Regions from separate parts of the Klebsiella quasivariicola genome, predicted to be linked through region 1. Evidence: predicted binding sites of a transcription regulator. Region 1 holds the regulator's gene; each other region holds the start of a gene.

Evidence for each region. The regulator LexA, encoded in region 1, represses DNA repair genes until DNA is damaged. The targets are predictions, from matches to a motif close to TNCTGTATGTACATACAGNA.
Region 2: umuD (translesion error-prone DNA polymerase V autoproteolytic subunit) is a predicted target of LexA. The motif match lies at 2,990-3,009, and genes of this name have one in related genera.
Region 3: sulA (SOS-induced cell division inhibitor SulA) is a predicted target of LexA. The motif match lies at 2,927-2,946, and genes of this name have one in related genera.
Region 4: B8P98_RS10520 (YebG family protein) is a predicted target of LexA. The motif match lies at 2,536-2,555, and genes of this name have one in related genera.

Annotation. Positions count from the first base shown of each region.
Region 1 covers NZ_CP022823.1:5,183,682-5,189,705, forward strand. Annotated here, with positions in the region: gene B8P98_RS26070 (CsbD family protein) at 1-51, opposite strand, end outside; gene dinF (MATE family efflux transporter DinF) at 287-1,603, opposite strand; gene lexA (transcriptional repressor LexA) at 1,674-2,282, opposite strand; gene B8P98_RS26085 (diacylglycerol kinase) at 2,405-2,773, opposite strand; gene plsB (glycerol-3-phosphate 1-O-acyltransferase PlsB) at 2,903-5,326, shown strand; gene ubiA (4-hydroxybenzoate octaprenyltransferase) at 5,384-6,024, opposite strand, start outside.
Region 2 covers NZ_CP022825.1:34,476-40,499, forward strand. Annotated here, with positions in the region: gene B8P98_RS29455 (AAA family ATPase) at 1-208, shown strand, start outside; gene B8P98_RS29460 (ParB family protein) at 208-1,182, shown strand; gene B8P98_RS29465 (Y-family DNA polymerase) at 1,264-2,535, opposite strand; gene umuD (translesion error-prone DNA polymerase V autoproteolytic subunit) at 2,535-2,966, opposite strand; gene parM (plasmid segregation protein ParM domain-containing protein) at 3,199-4,170, shown strand; gene B8P98_RS29480 (plasmid partitioning/stability family protein) at 4,173-4,844, shown strand; gene B8P98_RS29485 (hypothetical protein) at 4,906-5,136, shown strand; partial or broken gene B8P98_RS31780 (hypothetical protein) at 5,332-5,501, shown strand; gene B8P98_RS29495 (DNA methylase) at 5,573-6,024, shown strand, end outside.
Region 3 covers NZ_CP022823.1:3,637,731-3,643,754, forward strand. Annotated here, with positions in the region: gene yccS (YccS family putative transporter) at 1-1,998, shown strand, start outside; gene B8P98_RS18350 (TfoX/Sxy family DNA transformation protein) at 2,012-2,608, opposite strand; gene sulA (SOS-induced cell division inhibitor SulA) at 2,966-3,475, shown strand; gene ompA (porin OmpA) at 3,828-4,880, shown strand; gene matP (macrodomain Ter protein MatP) at 4,988-5,440, opposite strand; gene B8P98_RS18370 (AAA family ATPase) at 5,626-6,024, shown strand, end outside.
Region 4 covers NZ_CP022823.1:2,100,523-2,106,546, forward strand. Annotated here, with positions in the region: gene edd (phosphogluconate dehydratase) at 1-519, shown strand, start outside; gene B8P98_RS10510 (bifunctional 4-hydroxy-2-oxoglutarate aldolase/2-dehydro-3-deoxy-phosphogluconate aldolase) at 558-1,199, shown strand; gene purT (formate-dependent phosphoribosylglycinamide formyltransferase) at 1,257-2,435, opposite strand; gene B8P98_RS10520 (YebG family protein) at 2,571-2,918, shown strand; gene B8P98_RS10525 (tellurite resistance TerB family protein) at 3,059-3,724, shown strand; gene ptrB (oligopeptidase B) at 3,845-5,905, shown strand; gene exoX (exodeoxyribonuclease X) at 5,909-6,024, opposite strand, start outside.

The DNA of each region.
Region 1 (6,024 bases):
GGCTTTACCTTTCAACTGTTTCCAGTTACCGCCGATTTCGTCTTTATTCATGATAACGTCCTCATCATTCGGTGGGTTTACAGCCCGTTTTGTGCCGGACATGGTATTAACTATAGATGAGAATGCTGGGGTGGATTCGTTATTCGGAATTTTTAACCATCCTACCGATTGATAAGGCTGAGGGGATTTTCCCGGCTTACGCTACCCTGAGCCGGGCCACTGAGCTGCCCCGGTAAGCGGCGCGCAACCGCGGGAATTCACGGCTAGCCGCGATGAACGGAAATGATTAGTTAAACCAGGTGCCGCGCCGCCAGTGGCGACGCCAGATCAGCGCCAGCGACAGGCCGCGCAGGGCGAGGAACACCGCCAGCGCCAGCCACAGACCATGGTTACCGAGCAGTGGGACCGAAAGCAGCGTTACAGCAAACCCCGCCGCGGCTACCGCCATACTGTTACGCATCTCTGCGCCGCGCGTGGCGCCGATAAACATGCCGTCCAGCAGATAGCACCAGACGCCGACCACCGGCAGGATGGCCTGCCAGATCAGATAGCGATCGGCCAGCTGCTGCAGAGAAGGCAGCGAGGTTAGCAGAGCGATGATGTACTCCCCCGCCAGGCTGTAAATCAGGGCAAACGCCAGCGCCACCATGCCAGACTGCCGGCAGGCCGCCCGCCAGACTTCCAGCAGCTGGCTACCGTCGCGGGCGCCGTAGGCCTGGCCGGAGTGGGCCTCCACGGCATAGGCAAAGCCATCCAGCGCATAGGCGGTAAAGGTCAGCATGGTCATCAGTACCGCGTTAACCGCCACAATGTCGCTGCCCAGACGGGCGCCGAACACGGTCAGTGCGCCAAAACAGAGCTGCAGCAGCAGAGAGCGCAGCATGATATCCCGATTCAACGCCAGCAGCCGGCGCAGATCCCCGCGCCAGGCATTTTTTAACATCAGCAGCGACACGCCGCGCAGCGTCAGCACTCGCTTCGCCATCACCAGGCCAATGATCAGGGTTGCGTACTCGGCGGTAACCGTGGCCAGCGCCGCCCCCTGGACGTTCATCCGCAGGCCCATCACCAGCCACAGGTCGAGCACAATATTGAGCAGATTACCCACCACCAGCAGAATCACCGGCGCCCGGGCGTACTGGACGCCCAGCAGCCAGCCGAGCAGCACCAGATTGGCCAGCGAGGCGGGTGCGCTGAGCCAGCGGATTTCGAGAAACCGTCTCGCCTGCTCAAGCACCGCCTCACTGCCGCCGACAATATGCAGGGCAAGGTTAATCAGCGGCAGGCGTAGCGCAATAATCAGCACCCCGGCACCCAGCGCCAGCGCCAGCGGCTGCACCAGCGCCCGCGCCAGGCGCTGCGGATCTTTGGCGCCCCAGGCCTGCGCGGTCAGCCCGGTGGTGCTCATACGCAGAAACAGCAGCAGCATGAAAAGGAAACTGGTGGCCGTCGCCCCGACCGCCACGCCGCCGAGGTATACCGGGCTGTCCAGGTGGCCAATCACGGCCGTATCCACCAACCCCAGCAGCGGAACGGTGATATTGGAGAAAATCATGGGTAGCGCGAGGCGCCACAGTGCTTTATCGGCGGCGTTGAGCAGCATGAAGAGGGACCAGACAGAGGAGAAACATCGCAGCGTCATGCATCATGATGACGCTGCGTTAAGACGGGAGTTACAGCCACTCCCCGTTACGGATCACGCCGACGGCCAGGCCTTCAATGGTGAAGCTCTGCTGGCGCAGATCGACGACGATCGGAGAAAACTCGCTGTTTTCCGGCAGCAGTTCGACGACGTTACCCTGTTTTTTCAGGCGTTTCACCGTCACTTCCTCGTCAATGCGCGCGACGACGACCTGGCCATTACGCACGTCCTGGGTTTTATGGACTGCCAGCAGATCGCCATCCAGAATGCCGATGTCTTTCATCGACATCCCGCTGACGCGCAGCAGGAAATCGGCGTTGGGTTTAAACATCGACGGGTCGACCTGATAGTGGCCTTCAATATGCTGCTGCGCCAGCAGCGGTTCACCGGCGGCAACGCGGCCGATCAGCGGCAGGCCGTGCTCTTCTTCCGTCAACAGACGAATACCGCGAGAGGCACCGGAGACGATCTCGATCGCGCCTTTACGCGCCAGCGCTTTCAGGTGTTCTTCCGCCGCGTTTGGGGAACGGAACCCCAAGCGCTGAGCAATTTCCGCACGCGTCGGCGGCATGCCCGTCTGGCTGATATGATCCCGAATGAGATCAAACACCTCTTGCTGCCTGGTCGTTAACGCTTTCATTCCGCCCCCTGGGTGTATATACAGTTATGCTGTGAGTATATACAGCTAACGGTGATTTTGGAACCACATGGCACACAAAAATCGGCAGATTGTTTAGATTTTGCGAGGGTTAGCGAAGAACGTTAGTGATAATGGCTCCACAGCAGCATCCCCCAGGTGATCAGCGCGATGATAATCGCCAGCAGAACCGCCGCCGACCCCATATCTTTGGCGCGCCCTGAAAGCTCGTGAAAATCCGAGCCGATACGATCCACAACCGCCTCAATCGCGCTGTTGAGAATTTCGACTATCATCACTAGCAGGACCGAGCCAATCAGCAATACGCGGGTGATGGCGTCGACGTCCAGCCAGCAGGCGATCGCGACGGCCACGATGGCGGCGACGCCCTCCTGACGAAACGCGGCCTCGTTGACCCACGCCGCGCGAAATCCTTTCCAGGAGTAACCTGCCGCTTTAATGATTCGGGTTAACCCGGTGGTATTATTGGCCATCACAAAACCTTTTTTATGTAAATGACGTCGATGAGTGTACGCGTTTGCCGCGCGGTAACGGAAATTTTGCCCGCTTTCTGTTATTCTTGCCGCGCATTTGCATGATTAACCAGAGGCTTCACATCGTTTATGTCCGGCTGGCAACGAATTTACTATAAATTACTGAATTTACCATTACGGGTGCTGGTAAAAAGCAAGTCTATTCCGGCAGAACCCGCCCAGGAATTAGGACTCGATACCTCGCGTCCGATCATGTACGTCCTGCCCTATAACTCGAAGGCGGACCTGCTGACGCTGCGCGCCCAATGCCTGGCGCATGATTTACCTGACCCGTTTGAACCGCTGGAGATCGACGGCACGCTGCTGCCGCGTTACGTATTCATCCACGGCGGGCCACGCGTGTTTACCTATTACACGCCAAAAGAAGAGTCCATCAAGCTGTTCCACGACTACCTCGATCTGCACCGCAACCATCCGGATCTCGATGTGCAAATGGTGCCGGTCTCGGTGATGTTTGGCCGCTCGCCGGGTCGCGAGAAAGGGGAAGTTAATCCGCCGCTGCGGATGCTCAACGGTATCCAGAAATTTTTCGCCGTCTCCTGGCTCGGCCGCGACAGCTTCGTGCGTTTCTCGCCTTCCGTGTCGCTGCGCCGCATGGCCGATGAGCATGGTACCGATAAGATCATCGCTCAGAAGCTGGCTCGCGTCGCCCGCATGCACTTTGCCCGCCAGCGCCTGGCCGCCGTCGGCCCGCGTCTGCCAGCCCGCCAGGATCTGTTTAATAAACTGCTGGCCTCGAAAGCGATCGCCCGCGCGGTAGAAGACGAAGCGCGCAGTAAGAAGATTTCCCACGAGAAGGCCCAGCAGAACGCTATCGCGCTGATGGAAGAGATTGCGGCGAACTTCTCATACGAGATGATCCGCCTGACCGATCGCATTCTCGGCTTCACCTGGAACCGTCTGTACCAGGGTATCAACGTGCATAACGCCGAGCGCGTACGCCAGCTGGCGCACGACGGCCATGAAATTGTCTATGTCCCCTGCCACCGCAGCCACATGGACTATCTGCTGCTCTCCTATGTCCTGTACCATCAGGGACTGGTCCCCCCACATATCGCGGCGGGCATCAACCTCAACTTCTGGCCAGCCGGGCCGATCTTCCGTCGCCTCGGCGCCTTCTTTATTCGCCGTACCTTTAAGGGCAACAAGCTCTATTCCACCGTGTTCCGCGAATACCTTGGCGAACTGTTCAGCCGTGGTTATTCGGTGGAGTACTTTGTGGAAGGCGGCCGCTCCCGTACTGGCCGGCTGCTCGATCCGAAGACCGGTACGCTGTCGATGACCATCCAGGCGATGCTGCGCGGCGGCACCCGACCGATCACTCTGGTACCGATTTACATCGGCTATGAGCACGTGATGGAGGTCGGAACCTATGCCAAGGAGCTGCGCGGCGCCACCAAAGAGAAAGAGAGTCTGCCGCAGATGGTGCGTGGCTTAAGTAAGCTGCGCAATCTTGGCCAGGGTTACGTTAACTTCGGCGAACCGCTGCCGCTGATGACCTACCTGAACCACCATGTGCCGGAGTGGCGGGAAGCAATCGACCCGATCGAAGCGGTCCGCCCTTCCTGGCTGACGCCGACGGTAAATAACATTGCCGCTGACCTGATGGTGCGCATCAACAACGCTGGCGCGGCCAACGCCATGAACCTGTGCTGTACGGCGCTGCTGGCCTCGCGTCAGCGTTCGCTGACCCGGGAGCAACTGACCCAACAGCTGGAGTGCTACCTCGCGCTGCTGCGCAATGTGCCCTATGCGCCAGATGCCACCGCGCCGTCCGCTTCGGCCAGTGAGCTCATCGACCACGCGCTGCAGATGAACAAGTTCGAGGTCGAGAAGGACACCATCGGCGATATCATCATTCTGCCGCGCGAGCAGGCGGTACTGATGACCTACTATCGCAACAACATCGCCCATATGCTGGTGATGCCGTCGCTGTTAGCCGCCCTGGTAACTCAGCATCGCCACCTCAGCCGCGCCGAAGTGCTGCGCCATGTCGAAACGCTCTATCCGTTCCTCAAAGCCGAGCTGTTCCTGCGCTGGGAAAAAGCGGAGCTGGCCGGAGTGGTGGATGCGCTGATTGCCGAGATGCTGCGTCAGGAGCTGATCGTCGTCGATGGCGATGTGATGAGCCTCAACCCGTCTCATTCGCGCTCCCTGCAGCTGCTGGCCGCCGGCGCGCGCGAGACGCTGCAGCGCTATGCCATCACCTTCTGGCTGCTGAGCGCCAACCCGTCGATCAACCGCAGTTCGCTGGAAAAAGAGAGTCGTACCGTGGCCCAGCGTCTGTCGGTACTGCACGGTATCAATGCGCCGGAGTTCTTCGACAAAGCGGTGTTCAGCACCCTGGTGTTGACCCTGCGTGATGAAGGCTATATCAGCGACACTGGCGACGCCGAGCCGGAAGAGACCCTGAAGGTCTACCGGATGCTGGCGGATTTGATTACATCGGATGTGCGTCTGACCATTGAAAGCGTCACGCAGGACGACGCGTAACGCGGCGGTTGCTGCCCTCACTTCCCCCCGCGATGCCGGGGGGAAGTAGACAGGGAGTTACAGGTAGCTCATCGCCAGGCCCAGGAACAGCACCAGCCCGACGTAGTTATTGTTCATAAACGCTTTAAAGCAGTTATCGCGGTCGCGATTGAAGATAAGCTTCTGCTGCCAGCCAAACAGGCCCGCCGCCACGAACAGCGACCAGTAATATTCCCAGCCCAGCCCATTCAGCCAACCCACCGCGCCCATCAGCGCCAGCACGGCTACCTGCAGAATACCGATAATCAGTCGATCGTTTTCGCCGAACAGGATCGCCGTCGATTTAATGCCGATCTTGAGGTCGTCATCGCGATCCACCATCGCATACTGGGTATCGTAGGCTACCGCCCACAGAATGTTGGCGAGGAACATCAGCCAGCAGCTCAGCGGCAGTGATTCACTGACGGCCGAGAAGGCCATCGGGATCGACCAGCCAAAGGCGGCCCCCAGCACCACCTGCGGCAGATGGGTGTAGCGCTTCATAAACGGGTAGACCCATGCCAGCGCCAGCGCCGCCACTGACAGCAGAATGGTCATGGTGTTGAGGGTGAGTACCAGCAGAAAGGAGAGCAGCACCAGCACGATAAACAGCGTTCGCGCCTCTTTCTCGGTGACATCGCCGCTCGGCAGCGGACGACGGGCGGTACGCTTCACGTGAC
Region 2 (6,024 bases), on a different replicon from region 1:
TTTCGGTGCCGATATGCTAGACATGGTTCTGCCGAGACTGGATGGTTTCGAACGCTGTGGGGAGACTTTTGACACAGTTATTTCAGCAAATCCAGCAACCTATGATGGAAGTACAGAGGCACTAAAAAGCGCAAAATCAGCAGCGGAAGACTTTGCGAAGGCAGTCTTTGATCGCATCGAGTTCATTCGTACTAACGGAGGTATGTGATGTCGAATGAGAAAAGAAAAACCATCGGCAGACAGTTAAATACCCAGGCGTCAATGGTCGAGATGACTGACACCGATAGAAGCCAGGTATTTACCTTAAAAACCGGCAGGAAGGTAACGTTCAGGTTTGTTCGGATACCTGCAGCTGACGTTGAAAGTATGACCTTCGTAAACCAGGAGAACAATGGACGAGATCAACTTGCTCTAACCAGGGAGTCTCTGAAATCCATTATCCAGACGATTAAGTTTCAGCAGTTCTTCCCCTGTATTGGTATTAAGCAAGGTGAAAAGATTGAGATACTGGATGGTTCAAGACGGCGAGCCTCAGCGATTTATATCCGCACAGGCCTTGATGTCATGGTTACCGATGAACATTTATCAGCTGATGAAGCTCGCCAACTGGCTAAAGATATCCAGACAGCTAAAGAACATAATCTTCGGGAAATCGGCCTGAGACTGATAGCTCTTAAAGAGTCCGGATTCAATCAAAAGGAAATTGCTGAACTGGAGGGGTTATCTCAGGCTAAGGTCACCAGGGCGCTGCAGGCGGCGGCAGTACCGCAAGACTTGATTGCTCTGTTCCCGGTTCAGTCGGAGTTGTCATTTAGTGACTATAAAATTCTTTTAGAAGTTAACGAAAAACTCAGTGAAAAGGGCTTAACGCCTGAAGAACTCATTCAGTCTGTCTCAGATCGGCATAATGCAATTTTAAGTGATTGCGAGCGACCAGAAGACGAACAGAAAGCCAGTATACTGAAGCTGATTTCTCAGGCATCTCAGGCATTGATAGCGCCACCTCCTAAGGAAAAGTCAGTGATTTCCCCACTCTGGACCTTTGAAGAAAAGGACAAGTTCGCGCGCAAGCGTGTGAAAGGGCGCACGCTGACTTATGAGTTTAGCCGTATGTCAAAAGTGGTTCAGGATGAACTGGACAAGGCTATCAATGAGGTCCTTGAAAGAAATTTGAGTCAATAATTTCGCCATGGCGATTTCACATCTAACTTATTGTAATTAATAAGTTTAGGTTGAGAATTTCAAGGTGAAATCGCCAAAGTTTTACGCCAGTTTCGCTTCAGGAATATCTGACCATCGTGTCGTATAAGCAGGAGAAAGCATCTCCCGTTTCATCTGCCATTCCGGGGCAATGCCCCGCCCCGCAAACCATACTTTACCCAGCCCTGAGTGGTTGATCCCGTCCAGAACCTTCATCAGCTCAGCACTGTGAGGGCGTGGCGGGCGTTCGTCGAACAGTTGCAGCTGCGAAACGCCGGAGCCGGTGAAGTCATTCAGCATAACTCCGGCTTTGGCATACCGGTGCTCATCCCTCCAGATACGCTCCAGAGCCGTTGTGGCGGCTGCAATGATGTCCCTGGTGTCCTGAGTCGGGGTAAGCAGTTTTTCCGTGGCCACGTTGCCGTAGTACGGCTCTTTAGCGGCGAACGGGGACGTTTTGATGAAAACGGAAATATGCCGGCAATACTGGCGCTCTTTACGCAGCTTTTCAGAGGCCCGCTCTGCGTGCTGGCAGATAGCCTGGCGGAGCGACTCGAACTCAGTGATCTTCACGCCAAAACTGCGGCTGCACACAATTTGCTGTTTAGTCGAAGGGGCTTCCTCAAGCGAAAGGCAGCTTTCCCCGTTCAGTTCACGTACCGTTCGCTCAAGGACCACAGAAAAATTTTTGCGGATGAAGGCCGGGTTCGTCAGAGCCAGATCGAGTGCGGTCTTTATGCCCAGCACATTCAGCTTGCGTGCAATACGGTTACCCACCCCCCATATTTCTTCAACTGGCTGCAGTGAAAGCAGTTTCCGCGTTCTCTGCGGATTTCCCCTGGTCAGAGCGAGTACGCCACGAAACTGTTTCCACTCTTTTGAGGCCCACTGGGCTGATTTTGCGAGAGTTTTCGTTGGTCCGGCGCCCACGCCAATGGTCAGGCGGGTACAGTCATACACGTGCTGACGCAGCTGCCGGCCGAAGTCCTCAAGCCCCATACAGTGCTCCACGCCGGTCAGGTCGAGGAACATCTCATCAATGGAATACTGTTCCACCCTGGGGGCCAGTTCCTCCAGGCAGTTCATCACGCGCGCCGACATCGAGGCGTAAAGTTCATAATTACTTGAAAAAGAATATATTTTTTCCGGGTACCTTTCGTTTTTTATCTGAAACCACGGAGTTCCCATTTTGATCCAGGGCTTCGCCTCGGCACTGCGAGCGATTACGTTCCCGTCGTTGTTGCTCAGGACGACTATCGGCTTTCCTTTCAAATCCGGGCGGAAAACACGTTCACAGCTGGCATAGAAGCTGTTCACATCGGCCAGGGCAAACATCAGTACATCTCCCTCGGGCGGTGGATGATATGCGTGACGACGCCAAAGATATCCAGCTCGTCGGGATCAGGATAAATCGGCGACCAGGAGGCATTCATGGGCTGCAGCGTCAGTCGCGGCGTCAGCAGAAGCCGTTTCACCGTAAACTCCCCCTGTACGCTGGCGACAACGATATCGCCGTGCCGCGGCTTTTCAGCACTGTCCACAACCAGCAGATCGCCATTGTACAGACTGCCGTCGGCCATGCTGTCTCCGCTGGCACGCAGGTAGTACGTCGCGCTCGGATGCCGTATGCAGTAATCATGGAGATCCAGATCGGACTCGACATAGTCAGCAGCAGGGCTGGGAAAACCGCAGCTGGCCAGATCGGCAAACAATGGATGGGCCTGTGGCGGGAGTTCTTTCCCGGTGCTGAAAAGTTGTAGCTTCATCTTTCCTCCTGACACTCTAATTTCACTGGTTATACATACAGTATATTTAACAGCATGACGATAATCCAGATCGCATGCCTTAAGAACATTTTGAGTAAATAAAGGTGTTCAAAATGCTTAAATTAATCATTTTGATATTTTTATATTGCTCATATTGAGAAATATTACTTTGATTTTTTCATTTTGCTCGTATAATTGGTATCAAATTGAGTGTAATTAACGGAGCATATTGATGAATATTTACTGCGATGATGGTTCAACTAATGTTAAGCTGGCATGGTTTGAAGGAGATGAGCTTCAGACCCGGGTTTCTGCGAACTCCTTCCGTCATGGCTGGAAAGTGGCGGAATTCAGTGCGGCAACGTTCAACTATCAGGTGGGTACGCTGAAATACACCTGGGACAGCGTCAGCCGGGATGCCATCCCGACAACAAACGTGGAATATCAGTACGGTGATCTCAACCTGCTGGCCGTGCATCATGCGCTGCTGAACAGCGGACTGGAGCCGCAGCCGGTGAGCCTGACCGTGACGCTGCCCCTGAGTGAGTATTACGACGGGGACTGCCAGCGGAACGAGGAGAACATACGACGCAAACGGGAAAACCTGATGCGTGAGCTGGTTCTGAATAAGGGCAGGGCATTTACCGTAACGGACGTGAAGGTGATGCCGGAATCACTACCGGCGGCGTTCTCCCGTCTCGCGGAGCTGAAGCCCGGCCCCGCGGAGACCACCCTGATTATCGATCTCGGTGGCACCACGCTCGATGCCGGTGTGATTGTCGGCCAGTTTGATGATATCAGTGCGGTGCACGGTAATCCGTCTGTCGGCGTGTCACAGGTCACCCGCGCAGCTGCAGGCGCGCTGCGGGCGGCAGACAGCGAAACCAGCGCCCTCATCGCTGACACTATCATCCGCAACCGCAATGATCGTCAGTATCTGCAGCGTGTGATCAACGATGCCGGTAAAATCGACGAGGTTCGGAACAAAATAGCAGAGGCGATCACTTCCCTGGGGGCGCGTGTCACCAGTGAGCTGACGGCCTTCAGGAACGTTAACCGGGTATTCCTGGTCGGGGGAGGGGCTTCCCTCATAGAAGAAGCTATCCGTCAGGCCTGGCCTCTGGCTCCTGACCGTATCGAGGTTATCGGCGATCCGCAGATGGCGCTGGCCAGGGAGATTGCCCTTTACAATAAAGAGGACTAAACGTGCCGGACGGCCAGTATTCTTTCTATCTGCACAGCGACGATCGCACCGACATCGCGGCAATGGCAACCATCAGCACCATCTCACAGCCCCTGCGCGGTGAGTTCATCCGTACCGCCGCCACCGCCGGGGCGGTGGTATACCAGGTGGATGCCCGTTTACCGGCGCTGATCCCGGTGTTCTTTGCCGGGCAACTGAGCGCTGTCCGCCTTTGCGCCGTGATGGCCCTGGTCTCCGGAACCTGGTCCTCACTCACCGGCCTTCCGGATGAGCCCGAAAATGGTGAGGCTGCTCTGCCTGTGTCACCGGAGACAGAATACCAGCGCCGGCGTTACACCCTGACGCTTCAGAATGGCCGGAGTGGGGAACGGGTGGAAAGTGTGCTGACGGAAGCGTCATCCCGTCTGCGTGGGGATCTGCTGAGAAACCTGATTATCACCGGTCTTGCCCTCCACACGACGGCGCCGGAACTGCCGCGCCTGCTGGCCAGTATGCCGGTACCGCCCACCTCGGTCAGTGAGCTGCAGGCACTGGTTCAGCAGATGGCCGGCACCGCTGACGTGAACAGGGCTGCAGCTGCAGTACCGGATACGCCGGCAGCATCTGCCGCGCCGGTGTCCGGGTCGGATACCCGGGAAATAAAGAAAAATATGCGGCGTGCATTCGGTGACTAAAATCAAAAACAGATCTTGTAATATACAGAATTAAATGGTTTTCATCCCCAGGGAGGTTCTCATGTCACCAGGATTCAGAAATGTGCTCCGTCTCGCCCGCATTCCCGTCGACAGCAGTGAACCGGTGCGCAGAAAATTTGGCAGCCGGCTGATTGGCATTGTGACGGTATGTCTGCTTCCGCTTCTGGTTTTCGACGTTCCGCAGTGGGTTTTCATTTTGTCGCAGGTCATCTGGGGGGCGGGCGTCTATATTGGCCTGTCCCTGGCCGGGGATAAATCCCTGAACCGCTGATATAAACTTTCCGGTTGTTCAAAAAAAGAACAGGCGTGGTGGCGTCTGTTCTCCCGCACTTCTCCGTCCTTTGCCTTCAGGTTATCCACAATCTTAAGCCCCGGATTTGTGGACAGGTATGCAGGTAATTCCCCGTTCGCCTGGAGTTAACGCAAGCCTGCCGGACGCTGCCAGTGTCTCGCGTTCGGTCTGGTACGGGACGGGCGGTTTTTCCGCTCCGGCCCGGCGTCGTTGAGAGTGTACGCCAGTCCCTCGCCCTTTTAAGGAACGCCCTTCAAGCCGCTTTCGCGGCATATCCTTGCCGTCCAAAAGACGGACGGCTGCGGTATTCCACGGTCGGCCTGACCCGTGACCGGACGCGATGAACAGGCAGCGTGCGGCAGGGAACGGTATCGCGGTGATGCCTCCTGCCCCCTCAGACTACAGGAGTGCTGCCATGTCCAGATTCATTCTCGGGAACTGTATTGATGTGATGCGCGGATTCCCCGACCGTGCCGTGGACCTTATTGTGACCGATCCGCCTTACCTCGTCGGTTTTAAGGACCGTCAGGGCAGACAGATTGCCGGGGATGTGACGGACGAATGGCTGCAACCGGCCACGCTGGAGATGTACCGCGTCCTTAAAAAAGACGCACTGATGGTGAGCTTCTACGGCTGGAACCGTGTGGACCGCTTTATGGCCGCGTGGAAGGCGGCAGGATTCTATGCCGTGGGCCAGCTTGTGTTCACCAAAAACTATGCCTCCAACCGTCGTAACGCCAGGGCCCGACGCGGATTTGTGGACTACTGCCATGAAGGGGCTTATGTCCTTGCCAAAGGCCGCCCCGTGCCGCCCCTTAAACCGCTGCCGGATGTGCTGCCCTTCCCGTATACCGGTAATACCCTGCA
Region 3 (6,024 bases), 1.5 Mb from region 1:
GGCGTTGTGGCCGCGGCCCTGACCGATCTTGACGACCGCCTGACCGGTCGCCTGCGAAACCTTGCCATTACCCTGGTCTGCTTTTTTATCGCCTCCGCTTCCGTGGAGCTGCTTTTTCCCTGGCCACCGCTGTTTGCCCTCGGTCTGACGGTCTCTACCATCGGCTTTATTTTGCTCGGCGGCCTTGGCCAGCGCTATGCGACTATCGCCTTCGGCGCGTTACTCATTGCTATCTATACTATGCTCGGCGTCACGCTGTACGATCACTGGTATCTGCAACCGCTGTTTTTGCTGGCGGGCGCCGTGTGGTACAACCTGCTAACCCTCTCCGGGCACCTGATCTTTCCTATTCGCCCATTGCAGGACAACCTGGCGCGCAGCTATGAGCAACTGGCCCGCTATCTGGAGCTCAAATCCCGGCTGTTTGACCCTGACCTGGAGGATGAGAGCCAGGCGCCGTTATACGACCTGGCCCTTGCCAATGGCCAACTGGTGGCGACGCTTAATCAGACCAAGGTATCGCTCTTAACCAGACTGCGAGGCGACCGGGGCCAGCGCGGCACTCGCCGCACACTGCAGTATTACTTTGTGGCTCAGGATATTCATGAACGCGCCAGCTCGTCGCATATTCAGTATCAAACCCTACGCGATCAGTTTCGCTACAGCGACGTGATGTTCCGTTTCCAGCGTATGCTGTCGATGCAGGCACAGGCCTGCCAGAAGCTCTCGCGGGCGATTCTGCTGCGCGAACCTTATCAACATGACGCCCATTTTGAACGCGCGTTTATGCATCTCGATGCGGCACTCGAGCGCGTGCGCGCCAGCGGCGCATCCGACGAGCAGATCAATGCCCTGGGCTTTTTACTCAATAACCTGCGCGCCATCGATGCGCAGCTGGCCACGATTGAATCGGTGCAAACCACCGCCCCTGTTAACAGTAATACCGAGACACTGCTGGCCGATGATCGGCTCGGCGGGTTGAACGATATCTGGCTGCGTCTGCGGCGCAATATGTCGCCAGAATCAGCCCTTTTTCGCCACGCGGTGCGTATGTCACTGGTGCTCTGCGCCGGCTATGCCTTTATTCAGTTTACCGGCCTCCAGCATGGCTACTGGATCCTGCTGACCAGCCTGTTTGTCTGTCAGCCGAACTATAACGCCACCCGCCATCGACTGGCGTTGAGAATTATCGGCACGCTGGTTGGCGTCGCGATCGGCCTGCCCGTCCTGCTGCTGGTTCCCTCTGTTGAAGGGCAATTACTGCTGATCGTCCTGACCGGCGTGCTGTTCTTTGCCTTTCGTAACGTACAGTATGCCCATGCCACCATGTTTATTACCCTGCTGGTACTGCTGTGCTTTAACCTGCTCGGGGAAGGTTTTGAGGTCGCGCTGCCGCGCATCATTGATACCCTTATCGGCTGCGCCATTGCCTGGGCGGCAGTCAGCTTCATCTGGCCGGACTGGAAATTCCGTAACCTGCCACGAGTGCTGGACCGGGCGATGAATGCCAACTGCCGTTATCTGGACGCGATTCTGGAACAGTATCACCAGGGACGCGACAACCGCCTGGCATACCGCGTGGCCCGTCGCGATGCCTACAACCGGGATGCGGAACTGGCCTCCGTCGTCTCTAATTTATCGACGGAACCACGTGCAGACGCCACTCAGCGCGAGACCGCGTTTCGCCTGCTCTGTCTGAATCATACTTTCACCAGCTATATCTCCGCCCTGGGCGCGCATCGGGAAAAATTGTCCACCCCCGATATTCTCGCCCTGCTGGATGATGCGGTTTGCTATGTTGATGACGCCCTGCACCATACCCCCGCCGATGAACATCGGGTACAAAAGTCTTTGACCAGCCTGCAAAGCCGGATTCAGCATCTGGAACCGCGCGCGGACAGTAAAGAGCCGCTGGTATTACAGCAAATCGGCTTGTTGCTCGCGCTGCTGCCTGAAATCTGCCGCCTGCAACAGCGCGTTCATACTCAAACTGAATGAAGACTGTTATCCGCTAGCGATCCTCCGCCCATTCCATCAGCTCCTGACGCCGCGGCGTCGGGAGCGCGGCGACATGGATCCCGCCAATCGCGGCTTCCAGCCCCAGCAGTACACTGTGTGACAAAGAAGCATTATTTTCACGTAGCTTCAGCCAGGCTTGCTGGGCGCCAATATCCCGAAGCGTCCTGACATCCGGAATGCCCGCATGAATCAGCTGCACTTCCATATGAAAGCTGATATTGGGTAAATCCTTCAAACGGCCAGAATCCCGGCGGTGATACTTTTCGCGCTGGGCACTCTGCCATGACAACAGCGACAGGCGAAAGAGCTGTTTCTCATCGCGCCATAAGGCGTCGTCGATCTGATAATATTTCAGCGGCACGATGCGCCCATGTCGGCGCAGCATCAATAAAGGATTATGGTGTTCAACCCGATAGGCGGCGCTCTGCTCGCAGGCCTTCAGATAAATATTTCCCTCTGCCACCATCGCAAACACCGTGTCATCAATGGCCAGACTGTAACCGCCAAAGAGCGGACGGGTATGTAATTGACCCAGCGGTGAAACGCAGGCCTGAAATTGCGGGAGCCGCGGACAAACGAGTTTTCTCATGATCATTCCTTTGTTAATCATGTAATTAAACTTAAGTTGTTAGCGGATCCACTATGGAAAACATAAGGGACTTCCCCGGCAGCAGCAAGGTGATTTTTGTCGACTTTCCTACCAGAATGCGGTTTTGCGAGAAGCTTTCAGAAATTTTCTCGCGTTGCTGCAACCGACCGGGGGGAGAGAAACGATTAGCCTGCGTTAAGGATGCCCGGAGAAAAAGTGTCGAACGCGGTAGCAGAGGAAGGCACATCGCGGCAGGAAATGAGTAAATTTCAGGCAGCAAAATGGCAAATTGCGGTTGATCTTTTCCCCTGACGGATATACTGTACATACATACAGTAACTACAGGCGGGATAGACTATGTTTACTTCAGCTCACGCAAATCGTTCAGCACAGGCTTCTGCTCCAGCTGGCCACTACGCTCATCGTTCCGGCGAACAGACCGCCAGTGGGCTGATCAGTGAAATTGTCTATCGTGAAGATCAACCCATGATGACACAGTTATTACTGCTACCTTTATTACAGCAGCTGGGTCAACAGTCTCGCTGGCAGCTCTGGCTCACACCGCAACAGAAGCTAAGCCGCCAGTGGGTTCAGTCCGCCGGCCTGCCACTGTCTAAAGTCATGCAAATTAGCCAGCTGTCTCCCTGCCATACCGTAGACTCGATGATCCGCGCGCTGCGCACCGGGAATTATAGTGTGGTTATCTGCTGGCTGGCGGAGGAGCTAACCGCCGAGGAGCATGAGCGTCTGGTTAATGCCGCTCAGGAAGGCTGCGCGATGGGGTTCATCATGCGCCCGGTCAGAAATCAGGGCACGCTCGGCAGACAACTCAGCGGGCTAAAAATTCACTCAAATTTGTATCATTGAGTGAAATTAGGATTATTCCTGGAATTTTTTTTACCGTTGGTTAAGGTGCTGCGATTTAGAGGGTCTTTTTCGCTGAATGCCTGCCACACGGGGATTTCTGCCTTTTCCCTGCGTACGAAAATCAACCATATTTGTTAAATATTGTGTATACAACCCTTTTTTTTCATATGCCTGACAGAGTTCACACTTGTAAGTTTCGAACTAAGTTGTAGACTTTACATCGCCAGGGGTGATCGGCTTACGCTGCATGTATCAGCATAGTTAACAACAAGTCACGCCCCCGGTGAAGGATTTAACCGTGAGGTCTTTTGTAACTTCATGGCGAATTTTGGATGATAATGAGGCGCAAAAAATGAAAAAGACAGCTATCGCGATTGCAGTGGCACTGGCTGGCTTCGCTACCGTAGCGCAGGCCGCTCCGAAAGATAACACCTGGTATGCAGGTGGTAAACTGGGTTGGTCCCAGTTCCATGACACTGGCTGGTACAACAGCTCTCTGAACAACAATGGTCCGACCCACGAAAGCCAGCTGGGCGCTGGTGCGTTCGGTGGTTACCAGGTTAACCCGTACCTCGGTTTCGAAATGGGTTACGACTGGCTGGGCCGTATGCCGTACAAAGGCGACCAGGTTAACGGCGCATTCAAAGCTCAGGGCGTTCAGCTGACCGCTAAACTGGGTTACCCGATCACTGACGATCTGGACATCTACACCCGTCTGGGCGGCATGGTATGGCGCGCAGACTCCAGCAACAGCATCGCTGGCGACAACCACGACACTGGCGTTTCCCCGGTATTTGCGGGCGGCGTAGAGTGGGCTGTTACTCGTGACATCGCTACCCGTCTGGAATACCAGTGGGTTAACAACATCGGCGACGCGGGCACCGTTGGCGTTCGTCCGGACAACGGCATGCTGAGCGTGGGTGTTTCCTACCGCTTCGGTCAGGAAGATGCTGCACCGGTTGTAGCTCCGGCTCCGGCTCCGGCTCCGGAAGTGACTACCAAGCACTTCACCCTGAAGTCTGACGTTCTGTTCAACTTCAACAAAGCAACCCTGAAACCGGAAGGTCAGCAGGCTCTGGATCAGCTGTACACCCAGCTGAGCAACATGGATCCGAAAGACGGTTCTGCTGTTGTTCTGGGTTACACCGACCGTATCGGTTCCGAAGCTTACAACCAGCAGCTGTCTGAGAAACGTGCTCAGTCCGTTGTTGACTACCTGGTTGCTAAAGGCATCCCGGCTGGCAAAATCTCCGCTCGCGGCATGGGTAAATCCAACCCGGTTACTGGCAACACCTGTGACAACGTGAAAGCGCGCGCTGCCCTGATCGACTGCCTGGCTCCGGATCGTCGTGTAGAGATCGAAGTTAAAGGCTACAAAGACGTTGTAACTCAGCCGGCGGCTTAAGTTATAACTGATAAAAAAACCCGCTTCGGCGGGTTTTTTTATGGCGTTAACTCGCCTTCACGACTGGGGGAAGTTACGCCTGGGTGGCATCAGACAGACCGTACTGATTACTCTTTGCCTAACAGCACCTGCAGATCGTGCTTCAGACTCGACATTTTGCTGGCATACTTCTCTTTGTGCTCAGCATCCTCAATCAGCTGCACGATGGTTTCAGACAAGGTTTTCCCCCGCCGCTGCGCCAGGCCGGCAAGACGCTGCCAGACGACAAACTCAAGGTCGATAGACTTCTTACGCGTATGCTGATGCTCGGCGTTAAAATGGCGTTTGCGCCGCGCGCGGATAGTCTGCTTCATGCGGTTCATTAACGCCGGATTCATATGCTGCTCAATCCAGGCTTGCACCAGCACAGGTTCATTTTCGAGCGTCAGCAAGTCATCTACCGCAGCTTGCGCAGCGCTGGCCTCAATGTAGCGGGTAATCAGCTCACCTTCCCGGTGCTTCTTTACCAGATATTTCCATTTCCAGCCGCTTTCAAGATTTTCCAGTTGTTGATATTTCATTGCGATCTCAATGTGACCGTGTAACTCATTTCAGGATATCAGTTTTTTCCTGATGTGCTGAACATAAATCATTATTCGCGATGTATATGGCCGGGGAATCACCGAGGTAACCATAATCCTCCGTGTGCTCGGTCGCGGCATCAGGTATAATTGCGCGCTTTACATCTAACTAAAAAACAGCGACTTTGACCATTACGAAACTGACCCGAACCGACCTCGCGCCTGATACGGAACCTTATCAGGCGCTGTTTGCACAAGCTGATCTTTCCCATCCGGCCCCCTCTCTTTCGGGCGATCTGCAGCCGCGTTTATTCTACGCGCTTGAACAGCTGTTGTTCACGCCGGCGGTCTCCTCCTTCATGCTGGTGAAAGCCCCAGAAGAGCCGGAGTATCTGCAATGGCTGGCAGCCGAAACCCGGACGCTGCATGAACCTGCCGCACCGCTCTACGGTGTTCGCTATGAGGTTGATGGCGCTCGCGTCACGCTCTCTCCGGCGCAACGTGCTGAGGATAATTTTGCCAGCATCGCGCCGGTCGTGGCAGCCGATTGGGTAGAGGCGGAACAGCTGTTTGGCTGCGTACGC
Region 4 (6,024 bases), 2.5 Mb from region 1:
ATGAAAACCTCAGCCGTTCCGGTAGAGAACCAGGTGATCGAAGCGCCGGCGGTGGTGTTCGAGAGCCAGCACGACGTGTTGCCAGCCTTTGAAGCGGGTCTGCTGGACAAAGATTGCGTAGTGGTGGTCCGTCATCAGGGACCAAAAGCGAACGGGATGCCAGAATTACATAAACTTATGCCGCCACTTGGTGTATTATTGGACCGCCGTTTCAAAATAGCGCTGGTGACCGATGGCCGACTCTCTGGCGCCTCCGGTAAAGTCCCCTCAGCCATCCACGTCACGCCTGAAGCGTACGACGGTGGGCTGCTGGCGAAAGTGCGCGATGGCGATCTTATTCGCGTGAACGGGCAGACGGGGGAACTGACGCTGCTGGTGGAGGATGCCGAACTGGCGGCGCGTCAGCCGCATATCCCTGACCTCAGCGCGTCGCGCGTGGGAACCGGTCGGGAGATGTTTGGGGCGCTGCGTGAGAAGCTCTCTGGCGCGGAGCAGGGCGCAACCTGCATCACTTTTTAAGACGATTTAATTTCTAGATCTGGCGAGAGAAAATCCTGATGAAAAACTGGAAAACAACAGCAGAAGCAATCCTCACCTCCGGTCCGGTTGTCCCGGTTATCGTAGTGAAAAAGCTGGAGCACGCGGTACCGATGGCGAAAGCGCTGGTCGCGGGCGGCGTGCGCGTGCTGGAAGTCACCCTGCGCACCGAGTGCGCCCTGGAAGCGATCCGCGCGATTGCTAAAGAAGTGCCGGACGCGATTGTCGGCGCGGGCACAGTCACCAACGTTGAGCAACTGAAAGCGGTGACGGAAGCTGGCGCGCAGTTCGCTATCAGCCCGGGGCTGACCGAATCCCTGCTGAAAGCGGCGACCGAAGACGGCACCATTCCGCTGATCCCGGGGATCAGCACGGTGTCCGAGCTGATGCTGGGTATGCAGTATGGTCTGAAAGAGTTTAAATTCTTCCCGGCGGAAGCCAACGGCGGCGTGAAAGCCCTGCAGGCGATTGCGGGTCCGTTCGGCCACATTCGCTTCTGCCCGACCGGCGGTATCTCTCCGGCTAACTACCGTGACTATCTGGCGCTGAACAGCGTGCTGTGCATCGGTGGTTCCTGGCTGGTGCCAGCCGACGCGCTGGAAGCCGGTGACTACGATCGCATCACCACCCTGGCGCGTGAAGCGGTGGAAGGCGCGAAGTAAACGGCGCCTCAAGGTCAACAACCCGGTCAGCGGCAACGCGACCGGGTTTTTTTGTCTTTAGCCTTCGACGATGACCGCAGCGGCGGCGGTTTTAGCCCGTACTACAGCCTCCTCAACCGAATCGGCAACGGCGAGGGTCACCCCCAGGCGGCGGGTGCCGTCGATCTCCGGCTTGCCGAACAGACGCAGCTGCAGGCCAGCCCCGACGGCTGACTGTAGCTGGCCAAAGCGGACGTTCTGGCTGGTCAGCTGCGGAAGGATCACCGCGGAGGCGGCCGGGCCATACTGGCGGATGGCGCCGACGGGCAGTCCAAGGAAGGCGCGAACGTGCAGGGCGAATTCCGAGAGATCCTGCGAGATCAGCGTGACCATGCCGGTGTCGTGTGGGCGAGGGGAGACTTCACTAAAGATCACCTCGTCGCCGCAAACGAACAGCTCCACGCCGAACAAGCCATGACCGCCCAGCGCCAGCACTACCTTGCGGGCGATGGTCTGGGCACGTTCGAGGGCCAGGTCGCTCATCTGCTGCGGCTGCCAGGATTCACGATAGTCGCCGTCTTCCTGACGATGACCAACCGGGGCGCAGAAATGCACGCCATCGACGGCGCTGACGGTGAGCAGGGTAATTTCGAAATCGAAATTCACCACCCCTTCAACAATCACGCGCCCGGCGCCGGCGCGGCCGCCTTGTTGCGCATAACGCCAGGCTTCGCTGAGCTGGTCAGCCGAGCGGATAAAGCTCTGGCCTTTGCCGGAGGAGCTCATCACCGGTTTGACGATGCACGGCAAACCGATCTCGGTAACCGCCGCGCGGAAGCCGTCTTCGCTGTCGGCAAAACGATAGCGGGAGGTAGGAAGCTGCAGCTCTTCTGCCGCCAGGCGGCGAATGCCTTCGCGGTTCATGGTGAGCTTTGCCGCCCGCGCCGTGGGGACCACTTTCTGCCCGGCCTGCTCGAGTTCGACCAGGGTATCGGTGGCTATCGCTTCGATCTCAGGCACGATGTAATCGGGTTTTTCCTGTTCAATCAGGGCGCGCAGGCTCTCGCCGTGCAGCATATTGATGACGTGAGCGCGGTGGGCGACCTGCATCGCCGGGGCATCGGGGTAGCGGTCGACGGCGATAGTTTCAATGCCCAGACGCTGACATTCAATGGCGACTTCCTTGCCCAGCTCGCCGGAACCTAACAGCATTACTTTGGTGGCTGCCGGGCGCAGCGCGGTGCCTAATACAGTCATAACTCTCTTCCGCAGTAAAAAAAGATGGCCACGATTATAAACGAAAACGTTTGCGTCTGTCTTTACGCGCGTGAGTTGAGTCCGCAGAGGAAATTTGTTATACTGTATAAAAATACAGTATTGAGAGGCTGCAGCATGGCGGTTGAAATTAAATATGTGGTGATCCGCGAAGGTGAGGAAAAAATGTCTTTTGCCAGCAAAAAAGAGGCCGACGCTTACGACAAAATGCTCGATCTGGCAGAGGTGCTGAATGACTGGCTGGTGGCATCGCCGCTGGAGATGGATGACGCCCAGCGCGATACCATGGCGATGTGGCTGGCAGAGCGAAAAGAGGCGCTGCAGCATATTCTGCGCGTCGGCCGACTGCCGGAGCATGATACGCCCGCGCACGACGTCCCCGCACCGGCGGCGGCCGGCGAGACTTCTTCGGCGGATGATGACGCCGTGCCGGTTGCCAAAGCGCGCAAAGGCAAAGCGGCCTGATTAGCGGCGGCCAGCCATCGGCTGAGGGGGCAGGAAGCCGTCTGCCGCGCCCACCTTTGCGCATCTTTAGCCACGTCTAACATTTCCTGACATCGCGTCGTTTAGGCTGATAACAGTGTTTGTCACCTGAGAGGAAAACCATGGCTAACTGGCTAAATCAACTGCAGTCGCTGCTTGGGCAGAAGGGCGCGTCACCGACTGGCGAGTCGTCAACAGGAAGCGCCTTACTACCCGGCGCCATCGGTGGGCTGGCCGGACTGCTGGTGGCCAGCAAATCGTCACGCAAACTGCTGGCGAAATATGGCACCAGCGCGCTGCTGGCAGGCGGCGGGGCGGTGGCAGGCACGGTATTGTGGAACAAGTATCAGCAGAAAATGCGCGCTCAGCACACGCCCGCACCCGGATCTGTCCCTGAAACGACTGCGGTGCCGGCGGATGTCGATCCGCGAAGCGTACGGCTGATTACGGCCTTGGTGTTTGCCGCGAAAAGCGACGGCCATATTGATGACCACGAGCGGGCGAATATTGAAACCCAGCTGCGGGCGGCCAATATTGACGTTCAGGCCCGGGTATTGATTGACCAGGCGCTGGCCCAGCCGTTGGATCCGCAGCGTCTGGCAGAGGGCATTGTTGATCCGCAGGAGGCGCTGGAGATCTATTACCTCAGCTGCGCGGTGATTGATATCGACCATTTTATGGAGCGCAGCTATCTGAACGCGCTGGGAGAGGCTCTGGCATTGCCAAAAGATGTGCGGGCCGACATCGAACAGGATATCCAGTCACAAAAACAAGCGCTAAGCGGTTAAATTATCACGTTTCGCTTGCATCGCCCGCGTCTTTTGCCACCCTTATAGACACGTCATCATTCAGGCGCCACCGTGCGCCCTGAATGCACTTGTGTCACGATAAAGCAGCAGAAGAATAACATGCCACCTAAAGCCAAACGGATCCCGCACGCCATGACCTTGCATGGCGATACACGCATCGATAACTACTACTGGCTGCGCGACGATGAGCGTGCGCGACCTGACGTGCTGGAATACCTGCACGCGGAAAACGCCTACGGCAAGGAAGTGATGGATTCGCAGCTCAATCTGCAGGAACGTCTGCTGAAAGAGATTATCGACCGCATCCCGCAGCGGGAAGTCTCCGCCCCCTACAGTAAAAATGGCTTTCGCTACCGTCAGGTATATGAGCCAGGCTGCGAATACGCTATCTACCAGCGGCAGTCGGTGCTGAAAGAGGAGTGGGACGAGTGGGAAATCCTGCTCGACGGCAACCAGCGGGCGGCGAAGAGCGAGTTCTACACGCTGGGCGGGCTGGGCATCGCGCCGAACAACCAGCTGATGGCCGTGGCGGAGGATTACCTTTCCCGTCGCCAGTATGGCCTGCGTTTCTGCGATCTCAGCAGTGGGGAGTGGTATCCGGAAATTATCGAAAATGTCACCTCCGGATTTGCCTGGAGCAACGATTCACGCTTTGTGTGGTATGTGCGTAAACATCCGACTACGCTGCTTCCTTATCAGGTCTGGCGCCACACTGTCGGCACTCCGGCGCAGAACGACGCGCTGATCTACGAGGAAAAAGAGGAGACCTTCTACGTCAGCGTGCATAAAACCACCTCTCAGCAGTTCGTGGTGATTTATCTTTCCAGCGCCACCACCAGCGAAGTGCTGCTGCTCAACGCCGAGCTGCCGGACGCCGAGCCGGTCTGTTTCCTGCCGCGGCGTAAAGATCACGAATATAGCCTCGATCACTATCAGCATGCCTTCTATCTGCGATCCAACCGGGACGGAAAGAATTTTGGTCTCTACCGTACCGTACTGCGCGATGAAGAGCAGTGGACCACGCTGATCCCTCCACGTCATGACGTGATGCTCGAAGGATTTACGCTGTTTACCGACTGGCTGGTTGTTGAAGAGCGCCAGCGCGGCCTGACCAGCCTGCGGCAAATTAACCGCAAGACCCGGGAGGTAGTGGGGATCGCCTTTGACGATCCGGCCTATGTCACCTGGCTTGCCTATAATCCGGAACCCGAAACGTCGCGCCTGCGCTATGGCTATTCCTCCATGACCACCCCGGACACCCTGTTTGAACTGGATATGGATACCGGTGAACGGCGGGTCATCAAGCAGCAGGAGGTGAAGGGGCTTGACACGCGCTGTTACCAGAGTGAACACCTGTGGGTGACGGCTCGCGATGGCGTCGAAGTCCCGGTTTCGCTGGTCTACCATCGCGACCATTTTCGTAAAGGGAACAATCCGCTGCTGGTCTATGGCTATGGCTCATATGGTGAGAGTATTGATGCCGATTTCAGCGCCAGCCGGCTGAGTCTGCTTAACCGCGGCTTTGTCTACGCCATCGCCCACGTCCGCGGCGGTGGCGAACTGGGGCAGCAGTGGTATGAGGACGGTAAATTCCTGTGCAAGAAAAATACCTTTAACGACTATCTGGACGTCTGCGATGCGCTGCTGGCGCAGGGGTACGGCGATCCGCAGCTCTGCTATGGCATGGGCGGCAGTGCAGGCGGCATGCTGATGGGCGTGGCCGTAAATGAACGTCCAGAGCTGTTTCATGGCGTGATAGCCCAGGTGCCGTTCGTTGACGTGGTGACCACCATGCTGGATGAAACTATTCCGCTGACCACGGGGGAATTTGAAGAGTGGGGGAATCCGCAGGATGAGACCTATTATCGTTATATGAAAAGCTACAGTCCTTACGACGGCGTGCGGGCGCAGGCTTATCCGCATATGCTGGTGACCACCGGGCTGCACGATTCCCAGGTGCAATACTGGGAGCCGGCCAAATGGGTGGCCAAACTGCGGGAACTGAAAACGGATGATAACCTGCTGCTGCTCTGTACCGATATGGATTCCGGGCACGGCGGCAAATCCGGTCGCTTCAAAAGCTATGAAGGGGTGGCGCTCGAGTACGCCTTTTTCATCGCCCTGGCGCAGGGCACACTGCCGGGCAAAGCGGCAGTGTAGGGGCTATTCCCCGAGGTAATGCTTAAGCGTCAGGCGCAGCTCGGGGCTCATGCGGTCGAGATTGTTGAATAACCAGCGCAGATAGCCGGGGTCGTTTTCAGCAATTTCGGCGACCGCTT